3 regions of the Serratia sp. C2(1) genome follow, and region 2 is predicted to be linked to each of the others. Evidence: predicted binding sites of a transcription regulator. Region 2 holds the regulator's gene; each other region holds the start of a gene.

Region 1 (7,102 bases), on a different contig from region 2:
CCGGACAACGCCAGAGTACGGGAGTTTATCTCTTTCGAGCACTGGCTGCCGCAGGCGGCGCTGTTGATCACCAATGGCGGTTATGGCTCGATCAACTACGCGCTGGATCATGGCGTGCCCTTGATTGTCGCCGGTACCGGTGAAGATAAGCTCGAGGCGGCCTCTCGGGTGGTGGCTGCGGGCTGCGGCATTAACCTGCAGACCAGCGAGCCGGATGAAGCGCAACTGCGGCAGGCCGTGCAGCAGATCCTGTCGCAGCCGATTTATCGGCAGCGCGCGGCGTTGGTACAGGCCGACTATGCCCGCCATGATGCATTGGCGGCGATTGCCGAAGAGGTGGCAGCCTTGACCGGCTGAAAGCCGTCATCGAGTTCCTTTGGGTGCCCTCTGCGGCGCCTTTTTTATGCGGTTTTTTCTCATCAAATTTGCATGATTATGTACAATTGAAAAACGGGTTTTATTTGACCGGTTGTTAACCCATTGACAACATTACTGATGAAAAGCGGGGGATATCATAATTTTCTAATTATGAAATGAATCTTCTGGCGGTGATCCTGTGGGGCAGTTACCCTAAACCTATAGCCTATGGAGTAGGCGTCTAATCAAGAAGAGAGCAAGCATGACTGATTCACAAATCCGCATTGCGATTGCGGGTTCCGGCGGCCGCATGGGGCGCCAACTGATCCAGGCGGTACATCAGACGCAGGGCGTTGTGCTGGGGGCTGCGGTGTCGCGTCCGGGTTCAAGCCTGATCGGCACCGATGCCGGTGAACTGGCGGGCGTGGGCGCGCTGGGCGTTACCGTCAGCGACAGCCTGGAAAAGGTGGTCGATGACTTCGATATTCTGATCGACTTCACCCGCCCGGAAAGCACGCTGGCGTACCTGGCTTTCTGCGTCGAACATAACAAGGCGGTGGTGATCGGCACCACCGGTTTTGACGATGCAGGCAAAGCGGCCATCCGCGCCGCCGCGCAACAGATTGGCATCGTGTTCGCCGCCAATTTCAGCGTGGGTGTCAACCTGGTGCTGAAACTGTTGGAAAAAGCCGCTCAGGTGATGGGCGACTACACCGACATTGAGATTGTTGAAGCGCACCACCGCCATAAAGTGGATGCTCCTTCGGGCACTGCGTTGGCCATGGGCGAGGCGATTGCCGGTGCGCTGGGGCGTGACTTGAAAGAGTGCGCCGTCTATGCGCGCGAAGGGTATACCGGCGAGCGCGATCCCAAGAGCATAGGTTTTGCCACCATTCGCGCCGGCGATATCGTCGGGGAGCATACCGCCATGTTTGCCGACATCGGAGAGCGGGTGGAAATCACCCATAAAGCCTCCAGTCGCATGACTTTTGCCAGTGGTGCGGTTCGGGCGGCATCTTGGCTGCATAGTCACGATAAAGGCCTGTTTGATATGCGCGACGTGCTCGGTCTGGACCAGTTATAATCAATTTGAATACCATCGTGATGTGGTTGTATTGATCATAATACTATGATTAACGGACAATAATTTTATTGTCCTTTTTTTTAACATTAAAAATGATTGGTTTGGTTTGATATATTGCTGTGATGCTTTTTTTTTTATGGTTTTCTTGCATTTTTTCGTCAAAAATTTCTCTTTTCGATGTTTTTCAATCAGGAATGAGCCTTTGGAAACGCACTTTTTCGTCATTCTTCCTCGCAACCGTTTACTCACCCGAGTTTAGCTGGGTTTTTATGGCTGCTGACCCTATTAAACGTTGAGAAGTGCAAAAATAAGAGAAAAAATGGCGCTTTGGGTAGACAAGCGGAGCACTCATCATTAAAATGCGCCCAATTTGCCAAAAATTGGCCTTGAGGGCGGTTTTTGCATTGATTTAGATCGCGATATCTGAATTAATATGCAAATATTGTGATTGATTATTCCTCGGAGGGTGTTTTGATTAAGTCAGCGCTATTGGTTCTGGAAGACGGAACCCAATTCCACGGTCGGGCCATCGGGGCAGAGGGTACGGCAGTGGGGGAAGTGGTCTTCAATACGTCGATGACCGGCTATCAAGAAATCCTCACTGATCCTTCCTACTCTCGCCAGATCGTTACTCTTACTTATCCTCATATCGGCAATGTCGGCACCAATGCTTCCGACGCAGAATCCTCCGCGGTACACGCCCAAGGCCTCGTCATTCGTGATCTCCCTTTGATTGCCAGCAACTACCGCAGCGAAGAAGGCCTGTCTGAATACCTGAAGCGTCACAACATCGTGGCGATTGCCGATATCGATACCCGCAAGCTGACCCGCCTGCTGCGCGAGAAAGGCGCACAGAACGGCTGCATCATCGCCGCCGACTCGCCGGACGCCGCGCTGGCGCTGGCCAAGGCGCAGGGTTTCCCGGGGTTGAAAGGCATGGACCTGGCGAAAGAAGTGACCACCAAAGAAGCCTACAGCTGGCAGCAGGGTAGCTGGACGCTTGAAGGCGACCTGCCGGAAGCCAAGCCGGCCTCCGAGCTGCCGTTCCACGTGGTGGCTTACGACTACGGCGCCAAGCGCAACATCCTGCGCATGTTGGTGGATCGCGGCTGCCGCCTGACGGTCGTGCCGGCGCAGACCCCGGCAGATGAAGTATTGAAGATGAATCCGGACGGCATTTTCCTGTCCAACGGCCCGGGCGACCCTGAGCCTTGCGATTACGCCATCACCGCCATCAAACAGTTCCTGGAAACCGACATTCCGGTGTTCGGCATCTGCCTCGGCCACCAGTTGCTGGCGCTGGCCAGCGGTGCGAAAACCGTGAAGATGAAGCTGGGCCACCACGGCGGCAACCATCCGGTGAAAGATCTGGATAACGACTGCGTGATGATCACCGCACAGAACCACGGTTTTGCGGTTGACGAAAATAACCTGCCGGCCGAACTGCGCGTAACGCACAAATCGCTGTTCGACCATACGGTGCAGGGCATTCACCGCACCGACAAAGCGGCGTTCAGCTTCCAGGGCCACCCGGAAGCCAGCCCGGGCCCGCACGACGCCGCGCCGCTGTTCGACCACTTTATCGAACTGATCGAGACTTACCGTTCTAACGCCAAATAATCAAGAACATGTTTAGTCTCGTCGCGAGCGAAGGTCAGGCAAGGAAAAAATAGGCGAAAAAGCAGAGTTTACACTCAGTAAATGAGCATTTTGAGCCGGTTTTGACGAAGCATCACCGAGCGCAGCAGAGAGTAAACGGGTTCGAGGAGCAAAAAAGTGCCAAAACGTACAGACATAAAAAGCATCCTGATCCTCGGCGCTGGCCCGATTGTCATCGGCCAGGCGTGTGAGTTCGACTATTCGGGTGCCCAGGCGTGTAAAGCGCTGCGCGAAGAGGGTTACCGGGTCATTCTGGTGAACTCCAACCCGGCCACCATCATGACCGACCCGGAAATGGCCGATGCGACCTACATCGAGCCGATCCACTGGGAAGTGGTGCGTAAAATCATCGAAAAAGAGCGCCCGGATGCGGTATTGCCGACCATGGGGGGCCAGACCGCGCTGAACTGTGCGCTGGAGCTGGAGCGTCAGGGCGTGCTGGCCGAATTCGGCGTGACCATGATTGGCGCCACGGCCGATGCTATCGATAAAGCCGAAGACCGCCGCCGTTTTGACGTGGCGATGAAGAAAATCGGTCTGGATACTGCGCGTTCCGGTATCGCACATAATATGGAAGAAGCGCTGGCGGTTGCCGCCGACGTTGGCTTCCCGTGCATCATCCGTCCTTCCTTTACCATGGGCGGCACCGGTGGCGGCATCGCTTACAACCGCGAAGAGTTCGAAGAGATCTGCGAGCGCGGCCTGGATCTGTCGCCAACCAAAGAGCTGTTGATCGACGAATCGCTGATCGGCTGGAAAGAGTACGAAATGGAGGTGGTGCGCGATAAGAACGATAACTGCATCATCGTCTGCTCTATCGAAAACTTCGACGCCATGGGCATCCATACCGGTGACTCCATCACCGTAGCACCGGCGCAAACGCTGACCGACAAAGAATACCAAATCATGCGTAACGCCTCGATGGCGGTGCTGCGTGAAATCGGCGTGGAAACCGGCGGTTCCAACGTGCAGTTCTCGGTTAACCCGAAAAACGGTCGCCTGATCGTCATCGAAATGAACCCGCGCGTGTCCCGTTCTTCTGCGCTGGCCTCAAAAGCCACCGGCTTCCCGATTGCCAAAATCGCCGCCAAGCTGGCTGTGGGTTATACCCTCGACGAACTGATGAACGACATCACCGGCGGCCGCACGCCGGCGTCGTTTGAGCCGTCCATCGACTACGTGGTGACCAAAATTCCTCGCTTTAACTTCGAGAAATTTGCCGGCGCCAACGACCGCCTGACCACCCAAATGAAATCCGTCGGCGAAGTGATGGCGATTGGCCGCACTCAGCAAGAGTCGCTGCAGAAAGCGCTGCGCGGTCTGGAAGTGGGCGCCACCGGCTTCGACCCGAAAGTGAGCCTGGACGATCCGGAAGCGCTGACCAAAATCCGTCGCGAACTGAAAGATGCCGGTTGTGACCGTATCTGGTACATCGCGGACGCGTTCCGTGCCGGCATGTCGGTAGACGGCGTGTTTAACCTGACCAACGTCGACCGCTGGTTCCTGGTGCAGATTGAAGAACTGGTGCGCCTGGAAGAGCAGGTTGCCGAATCCGGCATCAACGGCCTGACCCAGGAATTCCTGCGTACCCTGAAGCGTAAAGGCTTCGCCGATGCGCGCCTGGCCACGTTGGCCGGCGTAGCCGAGAGCGAAATCCGCAAGCTGCGCCACGGTTATGGCCTGCACCCGGTTTACAAGCGTGTGGATACCTGTGCGGCGGAATTCGCCACCGACACCGCCTACATGTACTCCACTTATGAAGAAGAGTGCGAGTCCAACCCGACCAACGACCGTCCGAAAGTGATGGTGCTGGGCGGTGGCCCGAACCGTATCGGCCAGGGCATCGAGTTCGACTACTGCTGCGTGCACGCCTCGTTGGCGCTGCGTGAAGACGGTTACGAGACCATCATGGTCAACTGCAACCCGGAAACCGTCTCCACCGACTACGACACGTCCGACCGCCTGTATTTCGAGCCGGTGACGCTGGAAGACGTGCTGGAAATCGTGCGCATCGAGAAGCCGAAAGGCGTGATCGTGCAGTACGGCGGCCAGACTCCGCTGAAACTGGCGCGTGAGCTGGAAGCTGCGGGCGTGCCGATTATCGGCACCAGCCCGGATGCGATTGACCGTGCCGAAGACCGTGAGCGTTTCCAGCAGGCGGTACACCGTCTGGGCCTGAAACAGCCGGCCAATGCCACCGTTGCCACCATCGAACAGGCGGTAGAGAAAGCGGCCGGCATCGGTTACCCGCTGGTGGTACGCCCTTCCTACGTGCTGGGCGGCCGTGCGATGGAGATCGTTTACGACGAAATCGACCTGCGCCGTTACTTCCAGAACGCCGTCAGCGTATCCAACGATGCGCCAGTGCTGCTGGACCGCTTCCTGGATGATGCGGTAGAAGTGGACGTCGATGCCATTTGCGACGGTGAGCGCGTGCTGATTGGCGGCATCATGGAGCATATCGAACAGGCGGGCGTGCACTCCGGTGACTCCGCCTGCTCACTGCCGGCCTACACCCTGAGCAAAGAGATTCAGGACGTGATGCGCCAACAGGTTGAGAAACTGGCGTTCGAATTGCAGGTGCGCGGTCTGATGAACGTACAGTTCGCGGTGAAGAACAACGAAGTCTACCTGATCGAAGTCAACCCGCGCGCCGCGCGTACCGTGCCGTTCGTTTCCAAAGCCACCGGCGTGCCGCTGGCGAAGGTAGCCGCCCGGGTCATGGCGGGCAAAACGCTGGCCGAGCAGGGCGTAACGGAAGAAGTTATCCCGCCTTACTATTCAGTGAAAGAAGTGGTGCTGCCGTTCAACAAGTTCCCTGGCGTCGACCCGATTTTGGGGCCGGAAATGCGTTCTACCGGGGAAGTGATGGGGGTTGGCCGGACCTTCGCGGAAGCCTTCTCCAAGGCCATGCTCGGCAGCCAGTCAGGCATGAAGAAACAAGGCCGTGCGCTGCTGTCGGTACGTGAAGGCGATAAGGCCCGCGTGGTGGATCTGGCGGCAAGCCTGCTGAAACAGGGCTTCGAGCTGGACGCGACCCACGGCACTGCGGTCGTGCTGGGCGAAGCGGGCATTAACCCGCGTCTGGTCAACAAGGTGCATGAAGGCCGTCCGCACATTCAGGACCGTATCAAGAATGGCGAGTACACCTACATCGTGAACACCACGGCCGGTCGCCAGGCGATTGAAGATTCCAAGCTGATTCGCCGCAGCGCGCTGCAGTATAAGGTGCATTACGACACCACCCTGAACGGCGGCTTTGCCACCGCGATGGCACTGAAGGCGGATCCGACCGAGCAGGTTAGCTCGGTGCAGGAACTGCACGCTCGCATCACCAAGTGATCCGGTGACGCCGTAATGCCCGAGGGCGCTGCATATGCAGCGCCCTTATTTTTTGATCTTGTTCAGGAAATTTGTTGCCTTGAATTAGAAATTTCCGCTATCAATCATTCAGCAAACTGTCACGCTGTGTGATTGGTATATGCTTGATGTATTGCACGGAACGAAGGAACGACGACCCCCCATGATTCTGATTATTTACGCTCACCCGTATCCCCGGCATTCGCATGCCAATCACCGTCTGCTGCAGGCGGTAAAAGACATTCCCGATGTGGAAGTCCGCTCGCTCTATGAGCTGTATCCTGACTTCAATATCGATATCAACGCCGAGCAGCGTGCGCTGGAGCGCGCCGACATGGTGGTGTTCCAGCATCCCATGCAGTGGTACAGCCTGCCGCCGCTGCTGAAACTGTGGATCGACAAGGTGCTGGAGCACGGTTGGGCTTACGGCCATGACGGCGATGCGCTGGTGGGCAAAGATTGCCTGTGGGCGGTCACCAGCGGTGGGGACGAGCATCATTTCGAACTGGGCGATTACCCAAATTTCGCCGTATTGGGGCAGCCGCTGCAGGCGACCGCGCTCTATTGCGGCATGAACTGGCAACCGTATTTTGCCGTGCATAATACTTTTACCTGTAACGAGCCGGCGCTGATTGCCGCCGG
Region 2 (7,102 bases):
CGATCGGAGAGGTGGTGAATAATCGTTTCTGCGTTCATCTGATCCCGGAAACGCTTGAACGCACCACGCTGGGCAAAAAACGCCTGGGCGACAAGGTGAATATTGAGATCGATCCGCAAACGCAGGCGGTGGTAGACACCGTTGAGCGGGTGTTGGCGAGCCGCGAAGCGGCAATGGCGACGGCGAGCGCGCTGGCGCAGAAGATCTGACGGACAATAACCACAGAGGAGTAACCGCGTGAAGTTTTATCGGAAAACGTTAATGTTAACGGCGCTGCTGGCGCTCAGTGCCTGTAGCAGTTCACCTGAGCAGGGCGCGGCCAATCAGGCCGTTGATGCAGAAAATGATACCTGCGGTGCAGCGCAATACCAGAGTTACGTCGGTAAACCGATGTCGGCTTTGGAAGGTGTTCAGATTGAATCTCAGGTACGCGCTATTCCGTACAATTCGGCCGTTACTATGGACTTTAACCTGCGTCGTCTGAACTTCCTGGGTGACAGCGATGATAAAATCATTCGGGTTTATTGCGGCTGATCAATCATTGGTTAACGAATAATAGAAAACGACCCCGGCGAAAACCGGGGTCGTTTCGTTAGGGCGTGGCATTAATCAGCGCGGGACGCGGATACCGCCTTCAATGCCTTTCGGGCTAAGGACTACCTGCCATAATTGAATATCGCGCGCACGGAATGCCCCTGCGCAGGCATTCAGGTAATAGCTGAACATGCGTTCGAAACGTTCTGAATAACGTTGGGCCAGCTGCGGCCAGGCCTGCCTGAAGCGCTCATACCAGACCATCAGCGTACGATCATAATCGGCGCCAATATTATGCCAATCTTCCATCACGAAACGCCCCTCGCTGGCTTTGGCTATATGCGTGATTGAAGGCAGGCAACCATTCGGGAAGATATATTTGTTGATCCACGGGTCAACATTCATATCTGTCCGATTCGAGCCAATGGTATGCAGCAGGAAAAGGCCGTCCGGTTTTAAATTACGCTCTACCACCTTGAAGTAGGTGCGATAATTTTTGGGGCCAACGTGCTCAAACATGCCGACGGAGGCAATGCGATCAAACTGTTGGTGCAGATCGCGATAGTCCTTTAGCAGGATTTCAACGTCCAGCCCGGCGCAGCGTTCCTGCGCCAGCTTTTGCTGCTCGGCGGAGATGGTTACGCCCACAACGGAAACGCCATAGTTTTTCGCGGCAAAGGCGGAGAGGCCGCCCCAACCGCAGCCGATATCCAGCAGTTTCATGCCTGGTTGCAGCTGCAGTTTCTCGCAAATCATTCGCAGCTTGGCCTCCTGGGCTTCTTCGAGCGTGGTCGCCTCTTTCCAATAGGCACAGGAATATTGCATATAGGGATCGAGCATCAGCGTAAAAAGATCGTTTCCCAGATCGTAATGTTCTTTACCGACAATCCAGGCGCGTTTCTTCGATTGCAAATTGGTTAATCGCGCGGCGGCAATACGCAGAGTGTCTTTCAAATGGTGGGGGAGTTTCTTTTCAAGGCCGGCGCTGACAACGCGTTGGAAGAATATATCCAGCCGTTCGCATTCCCACCAGCCGTCCATATAACTTTCGCCCAGGCCGAGAGAACCGTCCTGCAGCACGCGTTTAAAAAAATTAGGGTTTTTAACCTGAATATCGAAAGGGCGTGAGCCGTTTATTTCAATACCGGCCATGCTGAGCATTTCATGAGCGATACGGTACCATGGGTTGTCCTGGATGCTCACATCTTCTATACACGATGAACTCATAGCTTCTCCATCACCTTCTTCTGACTTATGACCCACCAGAAAATAGCTTAGACAATTTCTGTGGGTGCATACCTTTACCTACGGTGAAAAGTCACCGCGGCGTCTGATATCCGACTATGAACAGAGGAAAATTTTAAGAAGACTCCAGCGCAATAGGCACGGGATAAACAAATCCTTAAAAAAAGTGTGACGCCTTACGCGTACACAACAGCTACTTGTGATAACAAGATTATAAAAGTGTTATTTTAAAAGGTCGTTTTGAGTATAGGCTTGCCGAGGCGCAGGCTCAACCGTAAATCGCACTCGGCAAAAATATTCTTTAAGTGATTATTAACTATGATAATTATGACGCAGAGTTAGCATGTTCCTGTTGCACCCCCTGTGCATCGTCAATCACTTTTCCTCGTTGCAACATATAGCCCAACGCGGCTAAGACGACCGTTGAAACCATCACCGTTACCGTCGCCAACAGCGGTTGGGCTATAAAGGCCGAAACCAATAGGCTGGCGACAAAGCACAAACCCAACTGCAATGTATTTTGCAGGGCTGCGGCTTTGCCTGTGCCTTCAGGGAAGGGCATCAACGCATTCGCCACTACGATCGGGTAGCAGGCTCCGTTGACTAGCGCCATCAGACAGAATGGAATCAACAATGTGGTCAGCGTAGGTTCGGTCATTGTTGCCACCAGATATAACGCCACCATGCTGATGCCATAACCTACCAGCAGCCACGGCAGCAGGGTGTTGCCATTAATGCGATTTAACGCCGTACGGCAACCGTAACCGCCTAACAAGAATGCCAGCGTCTGTGGGACATAGCTCAGGCCAATATCATTGGGGCTGTAACCCATATCGCCAAGAATAAACGGCGAGCCGGTCAGCCAGGCAAAAAAACCGGCAGAGCAGGCGGCAAAGATGGTGACGTTCCCGCTGAATACCGGCGATTTCAGCAGTTGGAAGAAGCTCAGGGTGCTTTTGGGCTGGGCAGATGGCGCGCTTTTGGCGCTTTCCTTCAGCAACAGCGTCGGTAGCAGCAAAATGACGGTGATACCCAGTAGAACGGCGAAAATTGCCCGCCATCCCAGGTGGTTCAGCAACCAGGCGCCTACCAAGGGTGCCAGCGCAGGTGAAAGTGCGACCAGCGGCATAATGGTGGCGAATACGCGATTGGCCTTGCCTTCACGGTAGCGGTCAATGACCAACGCCTGCCAGGTGACGGCGGCTGAGCACACACCGATTGCCTGAATAAAGCGCAATGACCACAACTGGACGGCATTCTGCACCCACAGCATGCCGAGGCAGCCCAGGGCAAACAACGCCAGGCCAATCAGCAGCACGGGTTTACGGCCCAAATTATCGGAGAGCGGCCCCCAGAGCAGTTGAGCAAAGGCAAAACCGGCCAGGAAAATGCTCAGGCTGGCGCTGATTGCGCCGGCGGAAATTTGCAGATCTTGCTGCATGACGCCAAAAGCGGGCAGATACATGTCGGTGGCCAGGTAACCCAGCATGCTCAGGCCGGCAAGATAGAACATAAAACCAAAGGAATTTCGCATGGTATTTCTCATTAATATTTTATTGTCGCAGGTTTTTAGCGCCGGCAAGTGTATCCGGCTGGATCTCTGCTTGTGAAACGGTAATATTTGCGAAGTGCTGTTAAAAAAATTGAAGGCAAAACCATGTGGTCTGAATATTCTCTTGATGTAGTGGACGCGGTCGCTCGCACCGGCAGCTTCAGTGCGGCGGCGCAGGAACTGCACCGGGTGCCTTCGGCAGTGAGCTATACCGTGCGGCAACTGGAGCAATGGTTGGCGGTGCCGCTATTTGAGCGGCGTCATCGTGATGTAGAACTGACACCGGCCGGCGTGCTGTTTATTCAGGAGGCGCGTGGTGTCATCAAAAAAATGCTCGACACTCGCAGGCAGTGCCAGCAGGTGGCCAATGGTTGGCGCGGCCAATTGAAAATTGCGGTGGATATCATCGTCAAGCCGCAGCGCAGCCGCCGGCTGGTATTGGATTTTTATCGTCATTTCCCCGATGTTGAGTTGCTGATCCAGCCGGAAGTATTTAACGGCGTGTGGGATGCGTTGGTGGACGGCCGCGCCGATATGGCGATCGGCGCTACGCGAGCGGTGCCTGTCGGCGGCGGTTTTGCCTTTCGTGACATGGGCGATATGCGCTGGTTGTGTGTCGCCGGCCCGCAGCATCCATTGGCGGCGTTGGATGGCCTGCTGAACGATGATCAGCTCCGGCCTTTCCCTTCCCTGTGTCTGGAGGATACCTCGCGCAATCTGCCCAAACGGGTTACCTGGACGCTGGATAACCAGCGGCGGTTGGTGGTGCCGGATTGGGCATCTGCGGTGGATTGCTTGTGCGCCGGTTTGTGCGTCGGCATGATGCCTGCGCATCAGGTGCTGCCGTTGGTGCAGCGCGGTGAGTTGGTGGCGCTGCAACTGCAACAGCCATTTCCCGCCAGCCCCTGCTGCCTGACCTGGCAGCAGAATACCCCATCGCCGGCGATGGCCTGGCTGCTGGACTACCTGGGGGACAGTGAAACCTTGAATCAGGAATGGCTGAGCGAAGTGACGCCGGAAACCGCCCAGGCTCCCGGCGACGGTGTGACTAGCGGCGGTAATCGATGAAGGGGCCGTCGGCGACCGAGCGGCGTTCAACCAGCTTAGGATGCACTTCAATGACCTGCGACTCTTCACGCTTGCTGATGATGCGATCCAGCAGCATGGTGAACGCCATCTCGCCCAAACGCTCTTTGGGCTGATGGATCGTCGTCAGCGCCGGGGTGAAATAGCGCGCGTTGCGCACGTTATCGTAGCCGATAACTGAAATATCCTGCGGTACGCGCAGCCCCAGCTCATCGGCGGCGCAGATAGCGCCCATCGCCATAATGTCGCCGCCGCAGAATACCGCCGTTGGACGTTGTTTCTGCGACAATATCTGATGCATGGCCTTGTAGCCGGATTCCGGTTCGAAGTCGCCCTGAACAATCCACTCGTCGCGCACCTCGATATTGGCTTCTTCCATGGCTTTCAAAAAGCCCTGATGGCGGCCGCCGCCGGTATTGCGCGCCAATTGGCCCGGAATGGCGCCAATATCGCGGTGCCCGCGCTCGATCAGATAGCGGCCGGCCAGATAACCGCCTTCGAAGGCGTTGTCGATAATGGTATCGGTAAAATCGCCGCGTGCTGCGCCCCAGTCCATGACCACCATCGGGATGTTACGGTAATCTTCCAGCATCCCCAGCAATTGATCCGGGTATTCAGAGCACATCACCAGCAGGCCATCGACGCGTTTTTGCGCCAGCATCGCCAGATAAGCGCGTTGCTTGTCCAGGTTGTTGTGCGAATTGCACAGGATCAGCGTATAGCCTTTGCTGTAGCAGCTGTTTTCCACCGCCTCGATCACTTCGGCGAAATAGGGCGCTTCGCTGGAGGTGGCCAGCAGACCAATAGATTTGGTGTGATTGACCTTCAGGCTGCGCGCCACGGCGCTGGGAGAATAGTGCAGCTCTTTGATCGCGGCCCCAACGGCCGCTTTGGTCTCTTCGGCGACGAAACGAGTCTTATTGATGACGTGCGAAACGGTGGTGGTGGAAACGCCAGCGCGTTTGGCCACATCTTTAATCGTTGCCATGTAAAGAATGACTCCTGAGCTCACATGTTGCAGCATGTAAGTGTGATGTTAATCGTTTGCCTGCGTAGATCCTTCTTCCAAATAAGCGAAACTGAGTTTTTAGTGTGTTGAAGTCGTCAGCGCTTGGTCAGGAGGGGCATTTTGCCGGTACGCAGTTGTGAACTGCGAATTTTGTCCCATATTGAGCCAAAGTGGAAGAGGTAATCAGTATTATAAACCGGGAAATGATAACAAGATTTTATTGCCTAACTGTGGGAAAATGGTTTGACGCATTAATTGTGTGCCTTTTATCCTTGGGAAAACCCGTCTGAAAAGGAGTTGTAATGGATACCGATCTGAAAATGTCACTGTTCACTACTGTGTGCGCGCTGGCCGTTATTATCGCTTTTAGCTTCACTGCGGCGTTGAACTGATCCCCGGTTGTAATACAGGCGCAGCCTGCTGCGCCTGTTCGCGTTTCCTGCCATTACGTCATATTTTTTCACAAGCACCCAACTACACCCATGCCTGGAAATTTTTCATGCGGTTGGCTAACGCGTTGTCAGAGCGCGGCGAAAGCACCGAAGGACAGAACGATTGCCGTAGCTTGCGTGGAGTGCGGCCGGGGGAGTACCAGCCGCGGGGGATATTATCGAATGGTTTTCGGCGTTACCACACGGCGTGCGCCAATGTAGTGGTTTTGCCAGTAGTCGTTGTCCAGTTGGCTGATACGGATTTCCTCGCCCGTACGCGGTGACTGAATGAATTTGCCGTTGCCCAGATAGACGCCGACATGATCGGCCACGCCGCGGTTGTTGATGCGGAAGAACACCAGGTCACCGCTTTCCAGCTCGTTTTTCTTGATCGGCGCTGCGTCGCGCAGGTGATACATCTCGTTGGCGGTGCGCGGCATCTTGATTTTCACGACGTCTTTATAGGCGTAATAAATCAGGCCGCTGCAGTCGAAACCGGTTCTTGGCGAAGTCCCGCCCCAGCGATAAGGTTTGCCCATTTGATCCATCAGCTTGGCCATGGCGGTTTGCTTGGCGTGCTGATAGCGCTTTTTGTGCGCCGGGCTGAGTTTCAGTGGCTTATCGTCACGTACCAATTTGGCGGTGGCCATACCGGCTTCCCGATGGCGGCCATAGCCTTTTTTGTAGCCCTTTTTAGGTGGGGTTACTTTGATTTTGGCTATTTTCTGGGTTGAGTGTTTCGATTTGGCGCTAACGATCTTTTTAGCGGTTTTTTCTGTTTTGGCTTTGGAAACCTTGGTAGTTTTTTGCGGTGCAGTAACTTTCACTTTTTTGCTGGTCTTTGCCGCTTTCTTTTTCTTGCGGTCATCCGGCCGAGCTTCATTAACGTGGCTCTTGCGCTGCTCGGCGGCAACACGTGCCTGTGGCGCAGCGTGCGCCAGATTTAAGAATAGCTGTGTAAACAACAGCACAAAAAGCGTAAGAATTAAACGCATGTCGACGTTACCAACCTTGGCCCCGGAACAGATATCGAAAGAATGACAGTATTCCCCAATTTCGCCATATAAAACAGCGAAGAACTCATAAATGATAATCCATATTGTGAGAAAACGTTAACGGCTTTTTTTTTGCTGAAAAATCAATCCATTGATGTATAAAAAATCACCTTTTGCCGCTGGCGGAATTATTAAAGGGCACTGAACGGCGGAAAAATATATTAGTGAAATGGTCGGATTAAAAATGTTA
Region 3 (7,102 bases), on a different contig from region 2:
CGCCCAATCCGATCTCAGTCTGCGCATCCAGGATGCGGTGCAACAGGCCGGCTTTACCCTGCTCGGCATCCAGGCAACCAAAGCCGAGTCGCCCAAGGCATCACACCTGAAGGAGTTTGGCCCGCTGCTGCTGCTCACCGCACTGATGGTGGTCAGTTGGGCACTCGATAAGGTCAACCCTGAGCTGGGGCGCATTGCGTTTATCGCCACCACGCTGGTCGGTCTGGCGCCGGTCGCGACCAAGGCGCTACGGCTGATCCGCTCCGGTACGCCGTTTGCCATTGAAACGCTGATGAGCGTGGCGGCAATAGGCGCGCTGTTTATCGGCGCCACCGCCGAGGCGGCTATGGTGTTGCTGCTGTTTATGGTTGGCGAACTCTTGGAATCCTACGCCGCCAACCGCGCTCGCCGTGGCGTGAAGGCGCTGATGGAACTGGTGCCGGAAGATGCTTTGCTGGTCCGGGGCTCGGAGCGCAAACGCGTACCGGTCTCCGATCTGCGCCCCGGCGATGTGATTGAAATTGCCCCCGGCGGCCGCCTGCCGGCCGATGCCGAACTGCTCAATCCGTTCGCCAGTTTTGACGAAAGCGCCCTGACCGGCGAATCGGTGCCGGTCGAACGCCTGCAGGGCCAGAAAGTGGCGGCGGGCAGCCTGTCGGTCGATCAGGCCGCGCAAATGAAGGTGATTTCCGAACCGGGCAAAAACGCCATCGACCGCATTCTGCAACTGATTGAAGAGGCCGAAGAGCGCCGCGCACCTATCGAACGTTTTCTTGACCGGTTCAGCAGTTACTACACGCCAGCGATTATGCTGCTGGCCGTTGCGGTGATCCTGGTGCCGCCGCTGCTGCTGTCACAGCCCTGGGATATCTGGATTTACCGCGGCCTGACCCTGCTGCTGATCGGTTGTCCTTGTGCGCTGGTCATATCTACTCCGGCAGCGATTACTTCCGGGCTGGCGGCGGCCACTCGACGCGGCGCCCTGATTAAAGGCGGTGCAGCGCTGGAACAGCTGGGCCAGGTACAAACCATCGCTTTCGATAAGACCGGCACGTTGACGGAAGGTAAACCCAGGATCACGGATGTGCTGCCGAGCAACGGCTTCAGCGAGCGGCAGTTGCTGACCCTGGCGGCGGCGGTAGAAACCGGCTCCCACCATCCACTGGCGCAGGCAATTATCAAACGGGCCGAGCAGTATGGCACCCCTCTGCCACCGGCTCAGAGCCGTCGCGCTCTGGCAGGGGTCGGGGTGGAGGGCAAGGTTGACGGCAAAACCTTGTTGATCAGCGCACCTGCCAAACTGGCGGCAGGCCAGCTCGACGCACAGTTGCAAAACCAGGTGGAAAAGCTGGAAAACGCAGGGAAAACGGTGGTGGTGGTGTTGGAAGACGGCGTGGCGATCGGCCTGCTGGCGCTGCGTGATACGCTGCGCAGCGACGCCAAACAGGCCATTGCCGAACTGAATGCCCTGGGGATCCACGGGGTGATGCTGACCGGGGATAACCCGCGGGCGGCGGCGGCGATTGCCGCTGAACTGGGGATCGATTACCGTGCCGGGCTGCTGCCGGAGGATAAAGTGAAGGCGGTGATCGGACTGAGTGAACTGCGCCCGACGGCGATGATCGGTGACGGCATCAACGATGCGCCGGCGATGAAAGCCTCAAGCATCGGTATCGCCATGGGCAGCGGCACCGACGTGGCGCTGGAAACCGCGGACGCGGCGCTGACCCATAACCGGCTGGTCGGTGTGGCGGAGATGATCCGCATCTCGCGCGCCACGCACGCCAATATTCGGCAAAACATCACCATTGCGCTGGGGCTGAAAGGGGTATTCCTGATCACCACCCTGCTGGGGATGACCGGGTTGTGGCTGGCAGTGCTGGCGGACTCGGGCGCTACCGCGCTGGTCACCGCAAACGCCCTGCGCTTGTTGAAGAAACGCAACTAGACAACGGCATACCTCAGGGGCGAATCAAGTCGCCCCTGAGGTGCAACTCACCTCGCTCAGACGCCCTTGCGTAACAGGTAGCGGTACGGTGCCTTGTCGGTTTCCTGCGCCACCAACGTGTGCTCCATAAAGCGGCAGAAGCCCGGAATATCGCGGGTGGTGGCCGGATCATCGGCAATAATCAGCAGGGTTTGACCGTCATCCATATGGCGTACGGTCTTGCGCACCATCATCACCGGTTCCGGACAGCGCAGCCCCAGCGCATCAAGCGTCTGGTCTGCCTGGGCAAATAAGTCAGTCATGCAATTTTTCTCGATCAAAAGCGATCGGCGAACACCCGCCGCATCTCATTGGCGCCTAGTTTACGCCGGTAGTTTTTCTGCGCAAGATGCGTTAACGTTTGCGTTAAATTTAACCATTGCATTGGTTGCGCAAACGCGTATCATGCCGCCGCGCAGCGCATTTTGCTGTTGCGACAAGAAACTCTGGGTTCCCTCACCCCACGACTAAAAAGGCTACAACATGTATTCGTTTACCGCTCAGCAGCGCCTCACCGCGTTGGTCTGGCTATCGCTGTTCCATATTGTCATCATTACCTCCAGTAACTACCTGGTGCAGTTGCCGATTACCGTTTTCGGCTTCCATACCACCTGGGGAGCCTTTACCTTTCCGTTCATCTTCCTGGCAACCGATCTGACGGTGCGTATTTTCGGCGCCCCGCTGGCGCGGCGTATCATTCTTTCGGTAATGGTCCCGGCGCTGTTCATCTCGTACGTGATTTCTACCGTAACCTATCAGGGCGAATGGCAGGGCTTTGCCGCGTTGGGCAGCTTTAACCTGTTTGTGGCGCGTATCGCCATCGCCAGCTTTATGGCTTACGTGCTCGGTCAGATCCTCGACGTACACGTTTTCAACCGCCTGCGCCAACGCAGTGCCTGGTGGGTTGCTCCTGCCGCGGCAATGTTCCTCGGCAATATCAGCGATACTCTGTCGTTCTTCTTTATTGCGTTCTATAAGAGCAGCGATGCCTTTATGGCCAATAACTGGGTAGAGATCGCCCTGGTGGATTACAGCTTCAAGGTTTTGATCTGCCTGCTGTTCTTCCTGCCGATGTATGGCGTACTGCTGAATATGCTGCTTAAGCGCATTGCCGTCCGCCGCAATGACGGCGGCCTGCAAGCGAACTGACCCGTGTTATCATTGGCGGCCTGCATCCTACGGAGGCCGCCAATGACAGTCATGACCCGCCACGCCACCCTCAAAGAAATCCACGCCCTGTACCGGCAAATCCCCGAATTCGGTGGCCTGCATAGCCTGGCCGATTTACAGCGACGCATCGGGCCGTCCGCCTGTCACCTGCTGCTCGCAGAAATTGACGGCCAACCCGCCGGTTTCAAACTGGGCTATCAGACGCAAGAGAAGGTATTTTACAGCTGGCTGGGCGGCGTGCTGCCGGCGTTTCGCCGCCACGGCGTGGCGCAGGCCTTATTGGCTGAACAGGAGCGCTGGGCACAGGCTCAGGGCTATCGCCAGGTGAGGGTGAAAACACGCAATCAGTTCCAGGCGATGCTGATGATGCTCATCGGCAATCACTATCAGATTGTTCAGCTGGAAAAGAAAGGCGAAGTGGCTGATTATCGGCTATTACTTGAAAAAACCTTGTGACAACATCTGCCTTGCATTTCAACGTGGAATAGGTTGCGATACGGCAGTAAAAACCTACCTGAAAGGAAGAAGGAAGCCCAATGCGTAAAGTAGCAAAATTGATGGGTATCAGCCTGTTAGTGCTTGGCCTGGCGGCCTGTGACGGCGACACCAAAGACACCAAGGCGCCGGCGGACGGTACTGCGGCCAGCGCACCGGCTGGGCAACAGGTGAGTTTACTGGACGGTAAACTGGCGTTCACCCTGCCGGTCGGCATGGCGGACCAGAGCGGTAAGCTGGGCAACCAGGCGAACAACATGCACGTTTACGCCGACAGCACCGGCCAGCGCGCAGTGATCGTGATCCTCGGCGACAAGACCGCCGACAACCTGGAAACGCTGGCCAAGCGTCTGGAAGACACCCAGCGCTCGCGTGACGCCAATCTGCAGGTGATTACCAACAAAGCCATCGAGGTTAACGGCGTCCCTCTGCGCCAATTGGACAGCATCATCACCAGCGGCGGCGAGAAAGCCTACTCTTCGATCCTGATCGGCACACTGGATAACAATATGCTGACCATTCAGGTAACGCTGCCGGCGGATAACCAGCAGCAGGCGCAAAGTGAAGCCGAAGGCATCATCAACACCTTGAAACTGAAGCCGTAATCCCAAGGGGCCGGCACGCCGGCCCCCGTTTCGCCACCTCATTACCGATTACGCCAATGCCTGCGCCAGCAGGGTGATCGGATGTTCGCAACGCTTGCTGGTCGACATCTCGATTTGCCACTTGCAGGTTTCGCAGTCGGTCACCACCAGATCCACACCGCTTTCCTCTATCTGGCGAAACAACGACGCGCCGATCCCCTGCGAAGTCGCATAGTTCTCCGATTTAAACCCGTAGGTGCCGGCAATGCCGCAACACTGCGAATCCAGCACGACCAGCTCCAGCCCCGGAATTTGCCGCAACAGCTCCAGCGTATAGGCGGTCCAGCCCATTTTCTCCATATGACAGGGCGTATGATACGCCACCCGCAACGGCGTGCGTTTCAGCGGCAACGTGCGGCCCTGGTTGAGCAAGCGATACAAATAACGCGTCGCCAACTCTACCCGCTCGCGCACCGCCGAGGTATCCACCTCCAGCAGGTGCGGATATTCATCGCGCAGGGTAAAGGTACAGCTCGACGAGGTGGCCACCACAGAAATACCGCGCTCCAGTACCGACTCATGCAAGGATTCGGCATTCACTTCGGCCTGCTTTTTGGCCTGGGCGATAAAGCCGTTGGCGATCAAAGGCACGCCGCAACATTTCTCGCGCTTCAGCAGTTGCACGCCGATATCCATCGCGTTAAAGACCTTGATCAGATCCTTGCCCAACTGCGGATGGTTGTAATTGACGAAGCAGCCGTGAAAAAACGCCACCTGTTCGGTATAGCGCTGCTGGGCCTGCGCCTGCCGGCGATACCAGCGGCGGAAGGTGCCGAACGAATATTTTGGCAACGCGCGGCGATGGTCAATTTTCAGCGCTTTGTCCAGCAGCGCACGCACAGGTTTCAGACCGGTGGCGGCGTTGACTATGGGCGCAAAGGGTGTCGACAGCGACCCCATGAGGTCGGTATGGCTGAGGATGGCGTCGCGCAGCGTCGGTTTGTTCTGGGCGTAATCGGCGCGGGCGCGCTGAATGATATCGCCGATTTTGACGTCGGACGGGCAGGCGACCTCACAGCGCTTGCAGTTGGTGCAATACTTCAGCGCTTCATCGTACAGAGCCGGATCTTTCAACCGCAGGCGTTCGCCGTCTGGCCCCGCCTGTTTTGGCCCCGGATAGAGCGGGTTGGCTTTGGCGACCGGGCAATAGGTGGTGCAGACGGTGCATTTGATGCAGTTTTCAAAGCTGTTGTCTTTCTGCAGACTCATGGTCGCTCCTCCTCTGCGGCAATCTGTTGCGCGACATGCAGCGCCCCGATCAGCGAAACGCCGGCACCGCAGCCTTGCCGTAGCGGATCGTACCCGCCGGTGACCGCCCCGATGGCATACAGGTTGGTCAGCGCCTCCCCGTGCCTTAACGCACGCAGCCGGCCATCGGTGCGTACGCCGAACTGCAAATAAGGTTGCGGAGCAAACAGATCGCTGCGGCTCCAGTCGGCGCGCTCCGTACGGCTTGCTACGTCCAGCCCAAACACCGGCTCACGCACGCCGTCAAAATCCGCCACCAGCCCATTACTGAAAAAGCTGCCGCTGGCCAGCACCACATGCTGCGCCTGCAACGGAATATCGCCGTGGTTGCGAGTGTAGAGGCCGGTAACACGCCCGGCGTCGATATCCGCTCGCTGCACGCTGTCACCCGGCATAAAAACACCGCCCAACTGTTGCAAGCGCCGGTGCAATGCCTGGTGCAAGCGCATGCCCAGCACCGAAGGCGGTAGCGTCGGCAACAGACGTACCGGCTTGCCTACCGCCGCCTGCAGTGCCACCAGCGGGGCATCTTCCTCCAGCCCCAGACAGGCCGGCAGGAAAATCGCCCCGGCATCGCCGGCCAGCCGGCGCAGCTCGTCCGCCATCGGTTTCAGGTTTTCCGGCAAATCCAGCACTCTGGCGATATTCACCGCCCGGAACTCGCTGGGGTTGTTGCGCAACCGATCCAGTGCAGGCAAATGCAACCAGCCGACCCCGGTGCGCACGCCCAGCGTCTGCATGAGTGAATCGGCAGCCAACTGCGGCTGAAAATCCAAAAAACCCTCAATGCCAATCACCGCAACGCTTTCCCACGGCAGTTCACCGACCAGCGGCGTCACCGGAATAGCCTGTGGGCTGAGCCAGGTGGCCCGGCGCGTACCGAGCGGCGTAACGCGCAGATGATTCCTTTCATTGCTGCCTTGCAGGTTCAAGCCGCAGCGCTGCAACAGTTGGGCTGCCTCATCAGACAACTGCGCCACCCGGCCTGCGCCAATCAGGGAATAAGGATGCTGCGGCGCCTGTCGCGTCAGTTCAGGCAACGTAATCAGCGGTGCGCCAACCGGCGTGCCGTCGGGCAGTTGCGCCAGCAAATCGAGCGATCCGGAGGAGAAATACAATGCACTCTGCCCGGCGCTGACCACGGCGCAGCGCTTGCCCTGTTCCGCCAGCCCGATGGCGCAGGCCATGCCCGCCAGTCCGCCGCCAATCACCACCACGTCAAATCGCATCATCCGCCCCCTGTTTCTCCCGGGCATCCAGCCCGCACAATCCCTGATAGACCCAGTTGGTGAACTCGCTTTCGCGCAGTGCGTCACCCCAGGCGATCGGGCGTATCCCCTTCCAGCGCTCATTGAGAAAATGCGACAACTGCTCGATCGACTGCTGCGGGGTGACGACGTTAAAGCGCGTCAATAGCCCGGCCGCACGGCAGGCGCACAGCTCGCCCTGGCAGGTGCCCATGCCAACACGGGTGCGGCGGCGCAGATCCACCAGATTATTGACGGTGAGGAAGTTCACCGCATAGCGCACCTCGCCGGCGGTGACCGCCTCGCATTCG

Evidence for each region. Region 2 encodes PurR, which represses purine synthesis genes. Its sites were predicted from a motif close to CANGCAAACGTTTGCNTG; they were not measured.
Region 1: the regulator PurR is predicted to act here: its motif matches at 1,672-1,689, upstream of carA (glutamine-hydrolyzing carbamoyl-phosphate synthase small subunit).
Region 3: the regulator PurR is predicted to act here: its motif matches at 2,338-2,355, upstream of tusA (sulfurtransferase TusA).

The regions. Positions count from the first base shown of each region.
Region 1 is NZ_JAZFBA010000002.1:359,002-366,103, forward strand. Features, by position in the region: gene V2S86_RS17265 (glycosyltransferase) at 1-357, shown strand, start outside; gene dapB (4-hydroxy-tetrahydrodipicolinate reductase) at 620-1,441, shown strand; gene carA (glutamine-hydrolyzing carbamoyl-phosphate synthase small subunit) at 1,913-3,061, shown strand; gene carB (carbamoyl-phosphate synthase large subunit) at 3,218-6,442, shown strand; gene kefF (glutathione-regulated potassium-efflux system oxidoreductase KefF) at 6,624-7,102, shown strand, end outside.
Region 2 is NZ_JAZFBA010000001.1:1,873,414-1,880,515, reverse strand. Features, by position in the region: gene V2S86_RS08725 (riboflavin synthase) at 1-209, shown strand, start outside; gene V2S86_RS08720 (I78 family peptidase inhibitor) at 238-534, shown strand; gene cfa (cyclopropane fatty acyl phospholipid synthase) at 610-1,761, opposite strand; gene punC (purine nucleoside transporter PunC) at 2,105-3,313, opposite strand; gene punR (DNA-binding transcriptional activator PunR) at 3,437-4,399, shown strand; gene purR (HTH-type transcriptional repressor PurR) at 4,380-5,405, opposite strand; gene cydH (cytochrome bd-I oxidase subunit CydH) at 5,729-5,818, shown strand; gene V2S86_RS08690 (C40 family peptidase) at 6,034-6,852, opposite strand.
Region 3 is NZ_JAZFBA010000005.1:239,892-246,993, reverse strand. Features, by position in the region: gene V2S86_RS22350 (zinc/cadmium/mercury/lead-transporting ATPase) at 1-1,948, shown strand, start outside; gene tusA (sulfurtransferase TusA) at 2,005-2,250, opposite strand; gene V2S86_RS22340 (7-cyano-7-deazaguanine/7-aminomethyl-7-deazaguanine transporter) at 2,471-3,136, shown strand; gene V2S86_RS22335 (GNAT family N-acetyltransferase) at 3,179-3,613, shown strand; gene V2S86_RS22330 (DcrB family lipoprotein) at 3,694-4,257, shown strand; gene glpC (anaerobic glycerol-3-phosphate dehydrogenase subunit GlpC) at 4,306-5,505, opposite strand; gene glpB (glycerol-3-phosphate dehydrogenase subunit GlpB) at 5,502-6,773, opposite strand; gene glpA (anaerobic glycerol-3-phosphate dehydrogenase subunit A) at 6,763-7,102, opposite strand, start outside.